4 regions of the Aureimonas phyllosphaerae genome follow, and region 3 is predicted to be linked to each of the others. Evidence: predicted binding sites of a transcription regulator. Region 3 holds the regulator's gene; each other region holds the start of a gene.
What was found. Region 3 encodes LexA, which represses DNA repair genes until DNA is damaged. Its sites were predicted from a motif close to TGTTCNNNNTGTGTTCNG; they were not measured.

Region 1 (3,205 bases), 1.7 Mb from region 3:
CCCGGAACGCCCGCCCTCGTCGAGCGAGCGCTGGTGTGGGAAGAGACCCTCCTCCCAGCCCGGCAGGAACACGGTCTCGAACTCCAGCCCCTTGGCCGAATGCAGGGTCATGATCGAGACGGCGTCGGTCTCGGCGTTCTGCTCGGCGTCCATGACGAGGGCGATATGCTCTAGAAAGCCCGGCAGGCTCTCGTAGTCGTCCATGGAGCGGATGAGTTCCTTCAGGTTCTCCAGCCGGCCCGGCGCCTCGGCCGAGCGGTCGGCCTGCCACATCTCGGTATAGCCGGACTCGTCGAGGATCATCTCGCCGAGGTCGGTGTGGCGCATGGTGGACAGGAGGCCCGACCAGCGCTCGAAGTTGCGCACGACATCGGCCAGCGCGGCGCGCGGGCGCGGCTTCAACTCGTCCCCTTGCACGATGTCGGCCGCCGCCGCGATGAGCGGCAGGCCCTTGGCGCGGGCATAGTCATGCAGGAGGCGGATCGCGGCGTCGCCGAGGCCGCGCTTGGGCGTATTGACGATGCGCTCGAAGGCGAGGTCGTCGGCCGGCTGGCAGACGCAGCGGAAATAGGCCAGCGCGTCGCGGATCTCCTGCCGCTCGTAGAAGCGCGGGCCGCCGATGACGCGGTAGTTCAGGCCGAGCGTGACGAAGCGGTCCTCGAACTCGCGCATCTGGAACGAGGCGCGCACCAGGATCGCCATGTCGTTGAGCTTGACGCCCTTGCGCTGGAGCTGCTCGATCTCCTCCCCGATCGCGCGCGCCTCTTCTTCCGAGTCCCAGCCCGCGTTGACCGTCACCTTCTCGTGCTCGGGATCGCGCAGGTCCGTGAAGAGCGTCTTGCCGAGCCGGTCCTCGTTGTTGGCGATGAGGCCGGCGGCTGCGCCCAGGATATGCTCGGTGGAGCGGTAGTTGCGCTCCAGCCGGATCACCGTCGCGCCGGGAAAGTCGCGCTCGAAGCGCAGGATGTTGTCGACCTCCGCGCCGCGCCAGCCGTAGATCGACTGGTCGTCGTCGCCGACGCAGCAGACGTTCACCTTGTCCTGTCCCGCCTCGGCGCGCACGGCGGAATGCTGGGCGAGAAGGCGCAGCCAGAGATACTGCGCGACGTTGGTGTCCTGGTACTCGTCGACGAGGATGTAGCGGAAGCGCTTGTGGTAGTCGGCGAGCACGTCCGGATGGTTCTGGAAGATCGCGATCGGATGCATCAGGAGGTCGCCGAAATCGGCCGCGTTGAGGCTGACGAGGCGGTCCTGGTAGGCGCGGTAGAGCTCGCGCCCCTTGCCGTTGGCGAAGGCGCGCGCGTCGCCCTCCGGGATCTTGTCCGGCGTCAGGCCCTTGTTCTTCCAGCCGTCCATCAGGTTGGCGAAGGTGCGCGCCGGCCAGCGCTTGTCGTCGAGGTTCTCGGCCTGGATCAGTTGCTTGATCAGGCGGATCTGGTCGTCGGTGTCGAGAATGGTGAAGTTCGACTTGAGGCCGACGAGCTCGGCATGGCGGCGCAGGATCTTGACGCCGATCGAGTGGAACGTGCCGAGCCACGGCATGCCCTCCACCTCGCCGCCGACGAGATGACCGATTCGCGTCTTCATCTCGCGCGCGGCCTTGTTGGTGAAGGTCACCGCGAGGATCTGCGACGGAAAGGCGCGGCGGGTCGCCAGGATATGGGCGATGCGGGTCGTCAGGACGCGTGTCTTGCCGGTGCCCGCGCCCGCCAAGACCAGCACCGGGCCCTCGGTCGTCTCGACCGCGGCCCGCTGCTCCGGGTTCAGCCCCGAAAGGTAGTCGGCCGCGTTCGGCGCGACCGGGCCGCCGCGTGCGGCCAGCGCGCGCGCGGCGATGCCGCCCTTCGGCCGGCCAGCGGGGGCGGCGTTCGGATCACGTGTCTCGTCCATCGCCCCTACTTAATCGATTTCGCGGGGAACACTAGGGGAACATGATCGAGACGGAGGTCCCACCCCGCGCCGTTGCCTTTCCCCTTGTCTGTGGTGCCGGCCGCCTTGCTCTTTCCGCGACTTATGCCGCAAGAACGAGGACGGATGCTGCCGCTCGGGCGGCCGGACGCGCGCCCGTCGGGAAGGAGGCATGACGCATGAAGCTCTTCATCGCGCTGGGCGGCCTTCTCGTGGTCGTCCTCCTCGCGCTTCTCGTCGGCCCCTCCTTCATCGACTGGACGAGCTACCGCGCGAGCTTCGAGGCCGAGGCGTCGCGCATTCTCGGGCAACGCGTCGAGGTGCGAGGCACGGCCTCGGCCCGGCTCCTGCCGTTCCCGTCCTTGTCATTCACCGACGTCGTGGTGGGCGACGATCCGGCCGACCCGGTGCTGACGGCGCGCGCCTTCCGCATGGACGCCGAGCTGGCGCCCTACCTGTCGGGCGAGATCCGCATCTTCGACATGCAGATCGACGGCCCGGCGCTGAGCCTCCCTGTCGAGGCCGACGGCGCGATCCGCTGGCCGGTCGGATCCGGGGCCGCCCCGCCTGAGGAAACGGTGGTGCTGGAGCGGATCGTGGTGGCCGACGGTTCGGCACTTCTCGCCGACCGCCGCTCGGGGCGCCGCATCGCGCTGACCGACGTCAACGGCATCCTCTCGGCGCAGTCGCTGCGCGGGCCCTTTGCCGGCAGCGCGACGCTGCTCGCCGACGGCGAGCCCCTGGCCGTTTCGCTCTCGACCGGCACGGGCGCAGGAGAGGGGCGGCTCGCCGCCCGCCTGACGATCGATTCGCAGCGCCTCGACACGCGCGCCGCCTTCGATGCGATCGTCTCCACGATCGACGGCGAGCCCCTGGCCGGCGGCACGCTCAGCGTCTCGAGCCCGATCGATCCGGCGGCGAGCCGCGACGGCAAGCCGCCGGCGATCCTGCCGCCCTCGCGCATGACCGCCCGGCTCGACGTCACGCCGACCTCGCTTCGGGCGAGCGACCTTCGCGCCGAGGTCGGCGATCCGCAGCAGCCCTATGTCGCGACCGGCTCGGCGCTGATCGACGTCGGGTCGATCCCGCGCTTCGACCTGCAACTCGACGGACAGGCGATCGACGTCGACCGCATCGCGCCGCCTGCCGCCCCCAGCGGCGAGGCGCCGGGACTGGCGGCCCGGATCGAGGCTCTGCGCGCGGCCCTCGCGCGGCTGCCGACGCCGCGAATGCCGGGGCGCGTGCGCCTCGCCCTGCCGCTGGTGACCGTCGGCGACACCACGATCCGCAACGTCTC
Region 2 (3,205 bases), 300 kb from region 3:
GCCCGCAACCGCCCCGTCGGGCGCCCCCACGATCCGCACCATCGCCATGCCCGCTGACACCAACCCGGCAGGCGACATCTTCGGTGGCTGGCTGCTGGCACAGATGGACTTCGCGGCCGGCACGGCGGCGGCTCGCCTCGCACGAGGTCGCTGCGCCACGATCGCGATCGAGGCCATGCGCTTCCTCAAGCCCGTCTATGTCGGCGACGAGGTGAGCCTCTACGCCGAGATTTTGCATGTCGGCCGCACCTCAATGCGCATCAACGTCGAGGCCTGGCGCCGCAGCCGCGAGGGCGAGGAGGTCGAGCAGGTGACGCAAGGCGTCTTCACCTTCGTCGCGATCGACGCCAATCGGAAGCCGCGGCCGATCCCGGTTCAGAGCTAGCCCCACCGCGACACACGGCGTCATCCGCCGGAAGCGCGGATAGGCTAATCTGCATGGCGCAAAGCGGGAGATGGCGGATGGACGGTGCCTTCAGTGTTCTGGCGACCTCGGCGCTGTTCGTCGGCTCGCACTTTCTTCTGTCCCACCCGCTCCGGGGCCCTCTCGTCGCGAGGTTGGGAGAGAAGGGCTTCCAGGGCGTCTACACGCTCGTTGCCTTCGCAACGCTCGGCGCCACGGTCTGGGCCTATCGCGCCGCGCCCGTCACCGAACCCCTCTGGGACGTCGGCGACGGTCTCTGGGCGATCGCCACAGTCCTGATGCTCGTCGCCTCGATCCTCTTCATGGGCTCGCTGGTCCGCAACCCCACGCTGTCCGGCTCGAAGACCGACCCCGCCCATGCCGAGGCACGTGGAGTCTTCGCCGTGACCCGGCACCCGATGATGTGGTCCTTCGCGATCTGGGGCCTGTCGCATATCCTCGTCTATCCGATCCCGAAGAACGTCGTGCTCTGCCTGGCGATCATCATCCTGGCGCTGGTCGGCTCGGCGCTGCAGGAGCGCAAGCGCGCGGCGCTCGATCCGGCGGGATGGCGATCCTGGAGCGCACGAACCAGCTTCTGGCCGTTCGCCGCCGTCGCGGCAGGCCGGGCGCGTTTCGGCGGTTTCGGCATGCATGCCCTTGCGGGCGGGGTGGTGGTCTGGCTTGTCGCAACCTGGGCCCACATTCCCCTCGCCGGCTGGGCGGCCGGCATCTGGCGCTGGGTTGTCTGACGGCTCGGCCAACGCTCCTGTGGACTAGGGGCTGGCGCCGTGCGAAGCGGCTTGCCATTGCGTTCCTGATCTGTTCTGTCGGCTGGTGACGACGGCCGCAGAGAAAGGCGATGGTGGCGCGCGAGGCAGAGGTGGAAGCCGACGACGGGATCGATCGCGCGGGCGCCGCGAGACCGACCCGCCAGCGCAAGATCATCCATGTCGACATGGATGCGTTCTATGCCTCGGTCGAGCAGCGGGACGATCCGTCGCTGCGCGGCAAGCCGCTGGCTGTCGGCGGTTCGGCGCAGCGCGGCGTCGTGGCGGCGGCAAGCTACGAGGCCCGTGCCTTCGGCGTACGCTCGGCCATGCCGTCGGTCACCGCCAAGCGCCGCTGCCCCGACCTTCTGTTCGTGAAGCCGCGCTTCGACGTCTACAAGGCCGTCTCGCTCCAGATTCGCGAGATCTTCGCCGAACACACCGACATCATCGAGCCGCTGTCGCTCGACGAGGCCTATCTCGACGTGACGGAGAACAAGCAGGGCATCACGTCCGCCACCGCGATCGCCGAAGCGATCCGCCGGCGCATCCGCGAGGTCACCGGCCTCACCGCCTCGGCCGGCGTCTCCTACAACAAGTTCCTCGCCAAGCTCGCCTCCGACCATCGCAAGCCCGATGGGCTCTTCGTGGTGACGCCCGCGATGGGCGCGGCCTTCGTGGAAACGCTGCCCGTCGGCCGCTTCCACGGCGTCGGCCCGGCGACCGTCGCCAAGATGGAGCGGCTCGGCATCCACACGGGCGCCGACCTCAAGGCGCAATCCCTCGCCTTCCTGCAGGAGCGCTTCGGCAAGATCGGCCCCTACTATTACGGCATCTCGCGCGGCATCGACGAGCGTCCGGTGCGCGCCAACCGCATCCGAAAGTCGGTCGGGGCCGAGAACACGTTCTCCGCCGATCTCTATACGCCGGACGAAATGCGCGAGGCGCTGGGGCCGATCATCGACAAGGTCTGGCGGCATTGCGAGGGCGCGGGAACGCGGGGGCGGACCGTGACGCTGAAGGTCAAGTATGCCGATTTCCGCCAGATCACCCGCGCCCTGTCGTCCGCCGCACCGGTCGGCTCGCGTGCCGAGATCGAGCGGGCGGCCTTCCGCCTGATCGACGATCTGCCGGCCGATCCACGCGGTGTCCGTCTTCTCGGCGTGACGCTTTCGGCGCTGACCAACGAAACCATGTCGGCCCCACCGCCCGCCCAGTTCGCGCTGCCGCTGTGACCGGCGGCTGACGGTCGCAGGTCCTGATCTATCTTTCGAAGGCCAATCAGGGAGCGCGGGCATGGATACGTTCGACACGATCGGTTTTCTCGGCTTCGACGTCTTCGGCACCGTGGTCGACTGGCGCACGAGCGTCGCGCGCAGGGCCGAACCGTTTCTCCGGCGTCATGGGATCGACGTCGATCCCTCACGCTTCGCCGACGAATGGCGGGCGGAGTACCAGCCTTCCATGGAACGGGTGCGGTCAGGCGAGCGCGCGTTCGTGCGGCTCGACATCCTGAACCGCGAGAACTTAGGACGCGTCCTCCTGCGCCATGGCGTCGAACCCGCAGCCCTGCCCGACAGCGAACTGGCCGACCTCAACCGCGCGTGGGAGCGGCTCGATCCATGGCCGGACAGCGTCGAAGGACTGGCACGCCTCAAGCGTCGTTTCGCGATCGGCCCGATCTCCAACAGCCATATCGCAGGCATGATGAACCTCGCGCGTTTCGGCGGCCTGCCGTGGGACGTGATCGTCGGGGCCGAGATCGCGCAGACCTACAAGCCGCGGCCGGAAACCTACCTGCGCTCCATCGAAGCCGTCGGCCTGCCGCCCGAACGCGCCGCCATGGTCGCCGCCCACAACGACGACCTCGCAGCCGCCAGCGCCCTCGGCCTTGGCACCGTCTTCATCTGCCGACCGCGCGAGCACGGCTCCGAACAAGCGACCGATCTCGAGCCCGCGCGAGACTGGGACGTGGTGGCGGAGGATCTCGTGGATGCCGCAAGGCAACTGGGATGCTAGACCGCCCCGCCGC
Region 3 (3,205 bases):
GCTGGCCGTGCTGGCCATGCCGTTCGGCCTTCACGTTCTTCCCCTCAAGGCGATGGGGTGGGGCCTCGACCTCGTCTTCGCCCTGGCTGCCTATCTCGCCGACGCGTTTCCGGACTATCCGACCGGCCTGATCAGCGGCCCAGCACTCATCTGCTTTTCGGCCGCGATCCTCATCGTCTCCTTTTCCGCCAGCGGACTTCGCTGGTTCGCGCTTGCGCCGATTGCCATCGGCTTTGCGCTCTTGCGTCCCGGACCTGCTCCGGAGCTCTTGCTCTTCGAGGACGGTCGCGAACTCGCTTTGATCGATAGGGACGGGCAACTGCACTCCGTCCAGCCACGACCATCCACCTTCGTCTGGGACCAGTGGCGACGCGCGTTGCAAACCGAGCCGGGACAGCGGGCAAGTCACAGCCGGACTAGCTTGGTGTCCGCCCCAACGACGGACGGCGCCGTGACGTCCAATCTTTCCAGCGCCGGAGCATTCCGATGCGAAGACGGCATCTGTCGCGGACTAACCCGGTCCGGACTGCGGATCGCGTGGAGCGATGATTATCAGAAGCTCGACGACGTCTGCCGCGACAGCGATATCGCCATCATGGCGCGGGCTGTCCGGGCGAACGCCTGCCGGACCGGCGATGCCCGACTGGTCACGTTGAGGACCCTGCGCCGAACCGGCTCTCTCGCGATCTCCCGCGCCTCTGACGCAACGATCGAAATGCGCCACTCCATACCGACCGAGCCGCAGGCCTGGAACCGCCATCGCTTCGCGGCATGGCCTGAGTACTGGCGCAAATCGGACAGCGCGACGGCCGAAACGACAGGCCGCGCCGAGGATCGTCGCGCTGTCAGTGATAGCGCCGGATCAGCCCCACCAGTTTCCCCTGGACCTTGACCCGATCAGCGCCCAGCAGACGCGTCTCGTAAGCCGGATTGGCGGCCTCGAGCGCCACCATGCCGCCCTTGCGGCGAAATCGTTTCAGCGTGGCTTCCTCATCATCGACGAGCGCGACCACGATTTCTCCAGCGCTCGCCGACTCGCTGCGCTGAATCACGACGGTATCCCCATCCAGGATGCCGGCTTCGATCATCGAGTCGCCCTTGACCTCCAGCGCGTAATGTTCGCCGGATCCAAGCATCTCGGGCGGCACGACGATGTCGTGCGTGTTCTGCTGAATGGCCGAGATCGGAACACCGGCTGCGATGCGGCCCATGACCGGCACGGAGGAAACGTCGCGTTCGACGGCTCGCGGTGTCTTGAACAAGGGCTCCACGTTGGACGGACGGGAGGCAGGCGGCGCGGCCGCCGCCTTGGCTGCGGACTCCGGCAGCTTCACCACCTCCAGCGCCCGCGCCCGATTTGGTAGGCGCCGGATGAAGCCGCGCTCCTCGAGCGCCGTGATCAAGCGGTGGATGCCGGACTTCGAACGGAGATCCAAGGCGTCCTTCATCTCGTCGAAGGACGGAGGGACGCCCACCGATTGCAGACGCTCATGAATGAACATCAGAAGCTCGTGCTGCTTGCGCGTCAGCATGGGACGATTCCTCGAAACAAAACCTGAACAAACCTAGCTGTTCCGTTTGTGTTCTGCAAGGATCATCCGGTGGTCAGCATAACGTACTCGCACGGCTCGCCTGCGACGGCAGCCGGCGCGAAGGCCGGGCGAACGAGGAGAGCGTCGGCACGCGCGAAAACCGAGAGAAGCGAGGAGTCCTGCCGAGGCAGCGGCACGACGCGGCATGGCGAGCCGGCGGGGTCGATTTGGATGTGGGCGCGCAGGAAGTCCGTCCGCTTGTCGTTGGCCTTGACGTCGAGCCCAAGGATGCCGCGTCTCCGGCGACTGACGGGAGCGGCGCCGGACAGTTTCTCGATCAGCGGGCGCAGGAACAGTTCGGCGGTGACGAGGCTGGACGCTGGGTTTCCCGGTAGACCAAGGATGCGCATAGGGCCCAGCGAGCCAGCCATCAACGGTTTTCCCGGCCGCATTGCGACCCGCCAGAAATCGAGCGTGGCACCGGCTTCGGTGAGGACCGGTCCGACGAGATCGTGGTCGCCCACCGATGCGCCGCCGACGGTCACCAGGATGTCGGCCCTTGCGTTCTGGGCCCGCTCGATGGCCGACGCGAGATCGTCCCGGCGATCGGGGATGATCCCGAGGTCGATGACAGAGCCACCGATCACGCGAACGATCATCGAGATGGCCAGCGTGTTGGATGCGACGGTCTGCGAGGGTCCCGCCGGCGTGCCCGGAGGAACCAGTTCGTCGCCCGTGGCCGCGATGGCGACACGCACCCGTCGCCGGACTTCGATCGTTCCATAGCCGCCGCTTGCCGCGAGGGCGCAGGCAGCGGGTGTCAGCCGGGACGCGGCTGGCGCGAGGACGTCGGAGAGGCGGAAATCGTTGCCAGCGCGGCGAATGTGCGCCCCGGGCTCGACGCGTTCCAGAATGCGGACCTTAGACTCAGCGGGTCGATCCGTATTCTCCTGAATGACCACTGCATCCGCACCATCGGGGACCGGCGCGCCGGTGAAGATGCGCACCGCCTCGTCCGTCGACAGACTGCCGGAGAAGGCATGCCCCGCCGCCGATTCCCCGACGACCTTCAGAACCGGAGAGGGGCCGGTCAGGTCCGCCGCACGCACCGCGTACCCATCCATCGCGGAAGCATCGAACGCAGGTTGGGTTCGGCGCGCGTGGAGGTCGGCGGGTAGGACGCGTCCACACGCGTCTTCGATCGCGATGGCTTCGATACCGTCGACAGGGCTGACATTGCGAAGCAGCCGTTCAACGGCCTCGTCGAACGGAACCAGCGTCATGAGGCCGACCAGTGTCCCGAACGCCCGCCCGTCTTCTCGATGAGACGGATGGCCGTGATCGACATGCCCCGATCGACGGCCTTGGCCATGTCGTAGATCGTGAGGCACGCTATGGAGACAGCGGTAAGCGCCTCCATCTCGATGCCGGTCTTGCCGGTCACGCGTGCGCTCGCCGTAACGCGGATGCCGGGAAGCGCTGCCTGAATCTCCAGATCGACGGACACCTTCTCGAGCAGCAGCTGATGGCAGAGGGGAATGAGTTCGTGCGTGCGCTTGGCCGCCATGATGCCGGCGATGCGCGCGATCGAGAGAACATCGCCCTTCTTTGCCGAGCCGGAGCGGATCATGTCCAGCGTCTCGGCCGCCATCAGCACCAACCCTTCGGCGGTG
Region 4 (3,205 bases), 1.7 Mb from region 3:
TGCGGCTGCGACAGGGCCGAGCCGAGCAACGCACCGGCGGCGAGGCCCACCGCGCCGCCAAGCAGCACGTCGCCCGCATTGCCTCGGTCGCGATGGCGCCAGGGATCGGCCTGCGCCGCCGGCACGGCGGCGGTCAGGGCCAGGGCAGAGGTTACGAGAGCAAGAAACGTCTTGCGCATGGAAAGCTCCCATCCGGCACCGCCGGTTCGTTCAATGCCGGGCGCTCGCCCGGCTGTCGACGGTGATGAAGCACGATCGCACATGAACGATAGCTGAACGCGGAAGTTTCGGCCCCGAGCCCTTAAAAGACGGAAAGGTGCCGCCACGCGAAAAAGGCGCCGGGTGGGTGCCCGACGCCTTTTCCTGGAGGAGATCGCTGCGACTTAGAGGTTGCAGTAGCGACGTTCGCCCGCGCTGTTGGCGACATAGGTGTTGGTGCGCGGATCGTAGGTGCGGTAGCGCGCGGCGCAACGGGCGGCCTGCGAGCGGCTCACCACGACGCCTTCGCGATAGGCGGGCCCGCGGTTCGCGTTGGCGGCGGCACCCACGGCAGCGCCGGCGGCGAAGCCGAAGATCGCGGCGGCGGCGGCATCGCCGCGGTTCCGGTCGCGATAGCTCTCGCGATACCAGCGATTATAGCGGCGGTCGTCCCAGCGACGGCCGTCGCGGCGGAAGTCGCGGCAGTCGCGCGCACCGGGGTTGCGGGCGCAGAAGCGCTCGACGAAACGCTGACGCTCGCGGAAGCTCTGGGCCTCGGCCTGCGGAGCCGAGAAGGTGACGACGCCAGTGGCCAGCACCGCGGCGGCCATGAAGGACTGGAACAGCTTACGCATGAAGGGCTTTCTCCCAAAAGTTGGCGGTAGCGTCGCGGCTACAGACCGGAGTGACGGACCGCAGGAACCGGGGATCTGTCATCCGGTTCCATCCATGATCCAAAATGAGCGTCGCAACCTGAACGCGACCTGAACGCATTGGGTTCAAACGCTCCGGTCGCAGACGGTGGAAAAGCCGTCGCCGCGCATGGCCTGAACGAAGCGGGAACACTATATAGAGAGAATGAGCAAGCCGACCCTGATGCAGAAGCTGGCGATCCTCTCGGACGCCGCCAAGTACGACGCGTCCTGCGCTTCCAGCGGGACGTCGAAACGGGATTCGACGAAGTCCAAGGGCATCGGCTCGACCGAAGGCTCGGGGATCTGCCACGCCTATGCGCCGGACGGGCGGTGCATCTCGCTGCTCAAGATCCTGATGACCAACTTCTGCATCTACGACTGCGTCTACTGCGTGAACCGCTCGTCCTCCAACGTCGCGCGGGCGCGCTTCTCGGTGGAGGAGGTCGTGAAACTGACGATGGAGTTCTACAAGCGGAACTACATCGAGGGCCTGTTCCTCTCCTCCGGCATCATCCGCAACTCCGACTATACGATGGAGGAGATGGTCCGTATCGCGCGAAAGCTGCGGATGGAGGAGAACTTCGCGGGCTACATCCACCTGAAGACCATCCCCGACGCGTCGCCGAAGCTGATCGAGGAGGCCGGCCTCTTCGCCGACCGCCTGTCGATCAACATCGAGCTGCCGACCGACATCGCGCTGGAGGCGCTGGCGCCCGAGAAGAAGCCGCGCGACATCAAGCGCTCGATGGGGCACCTGCGGCTCAAGATCGACGAGCACAAGGGCGAGGCGAGGGACCGCGCCAAGCCGGCCAAGTTCGCGCCGGGCGGCCAGTCGACGCAGATGATCATCGGCGCCGACGGGGCGAACGACGACCTGATCCTCGGCCGGTCCGAGAACCTCTACGGCAACTACCGGCTGCGCCGCGTCTATTATTCCGCCTTCTCGCCGATCCCGGATGCCTCCTCGCGCCTGCCGCTCGCCAAGCCGCCCCTGATGCGCGAGCACCGCCTCTACCAGGCGGACTGGCTGATGCGCTTCTACGGGTTCGGGCGCGACGAGATCGTGTCGGGCGGCTCGGCCGACGGGATGCTGGACCTTGCCATCGACCCGAAGCTCGCCTGGGCGCTGAAGAACCGCGGGCGCTTCCCGGTCGACGTCAACAAGGCGGATCGCGAGATGCTCCTGCGCGTGCCGGGCTTCGGCACAAAGGCGGTCGACCGCATCCTGTCGACGCGCCGCCACCGGTCGCTGCGCCTCAACGACGTCGCCCGGCTCTGCCACTCGGTGGAAAAGGTACGCCCCTTCGTGCAGGCGCTGGACTGGACGCCGGGGGGCCTCACCGACCGGGAGAACCTGCGCGGGCTGGTGGCGCCCAAGGCCGAGCAGCTGAGCCTCTTCTGATGTTTCTGGCACGCCTCAACCACCCGGCGGATTTCGACGGCTGGCGCGAAGCGGCCCGCACGGCGCTGGCGCTGCACGTCCCGCCGGAGGAGATGGCCTTCGCCGTCAGTGAGGATCCGGCGCCGCTCTTTGCCGAGCCCCTGCCGGACCGCCCTGCCGACGCCGCGCCCTTCAACGTTCCGAAGGCGTTTCCGGACGTCGCGCGCAAGCTCATCTGCCACGCCGACCCTGAGCGCTTCGTCTTCGCCTATCGCCTCCTCTGGCGCCTGCAGGACGAGAAGAAGCTCCTCGAGATCGTCTCCGACCCCGACACGCGCCGCGCCGTCGAGATGCAGAAGGCGGTCTATCGCGACAGCCACAAGATGAAGGCCTTCGTACGCTTCCGCGAGATCGAGGACGCCGAGGGCCAGCGCCAGTACATCGCCTGGTTCGAGCCCTTCCACCACGTCGTCGAACTCACCGCCCCGTTCTTCATGCGCCGCTTCCCCGGCATGATCTGGAGCATCCTGACGCCCAAGCGCTCCGTCCACTGGGACGGCGTCGAGATGGTCTTCGCGCCGGGCGCCGACCCCTCGCAGAAGCCCGCCGACGACGACATGGAGGCGCTCTGGCTCACCTACTACGCCTCGATCTTCAACCCGGCACGGCTGAAGGTGAAGGCGATGCAGGCCGAGATGCCGAAGAAATATTGGCACAACCTGCCCGAAGCGACCCTGATCGAGCCGCTGATCCGGGGCGCGGAGGCGGCGCAGCGCCGCATGATCGAAACCCAGCCGACGCTCCCGAGTTTCCGCCACGAGAAACAGGCGGAGCGGAACGACATGGCACGTGCGGCATCACAGGCTCCGGCCTTCAACGGCTTCAACAAGCCGCCGGAAGACATCGAGGAGGCCCGCGAACAGGCAAAGCA

Region 1: a site for LexA is predicted at 1,915-1,932, ahead of ACLNGM_RS07830 (ATP-dependent helicase). Genes of this name have one in related genera too.
Region 2: a site for LexA is predicted at 1,216-1,233, ahead of dinB (DNA polymerase IV). Genes of this name have one in related genera too.
Region 4: a site for LexA is predicted at 1,026-1,043, ahead of ACLNGM_RS01740 (putative DNA modification/repair radical SAM protein). Genes of this name have one in related genera too.

What each region holds. Positions count from the first base shown of each region.
Region 1 covers NZ_CP181348.1:1,683,157-1,686,361, forward strand. Annotated here, with positions in the region: gene ACLNGM_RS07830 (ATP-dependent helicase) at 1-1,890, opposite strand, end outside; gene ACLNGM_RS07835 (AsmA-like C-terminal region-containing protein) at 2,088-3,205, shown strand, end outside.
Region 2 covers NZ_CP181348.1:3,694,751-3,697,955, forward strand. Annotated here, with positions in the region: gene ACLNGM_RS17645 (acyl-CoA thioesterase) at 47-385, shown strand; gene ACLNGM_RS17650 (NnrU family protein) at 463-1,155, shown strand; gene dinB (DNA polymerase IV) at 1,266-2,408, shown strand; gene ACLNGM_RS17660 (haloacid dehalogenase type II) at 2,470-3,192, shown strand.
Region 3 covers NZ_CP181348.1:3,392,887-3,396,091, reverse strand. Annotated here, with positions in the region: gene ACLNGM_RS16185 (ComEC/Rec2 family competence protein) at 1-892, shown strand, start outside; gene lexA (transcriptional repressor LexA) at 846-1,502, opposite strand; gene glp (gephyrin-like molybdotransferase Glp) at 1,595-2,815, opposite strand; gene moaC (cyclic pyranopterin monophosphate synthase MoaC) at 2,812-3,205, opposite strand, start outside.
Region 4 covers NZ_CP181348.1:375,983-379,187, reverse strand. Annotated here, with positions in the region: gene ACLNGM_RS01750 (BA14K family protein) at 1-179, opposite strand, end outside; gene ACLNGM_RS01745 (BA14K family protein) at 384-833, opposite strand; gene ACLNGM_RS01740 (putative DNA modification/repair radical SAM protein) at 1,057-2,295, shown strand; gene ACLNGM_RS01735 (UdgX family uracil-DNA binding protein) at 2,295-3,205, shown strand, end outside.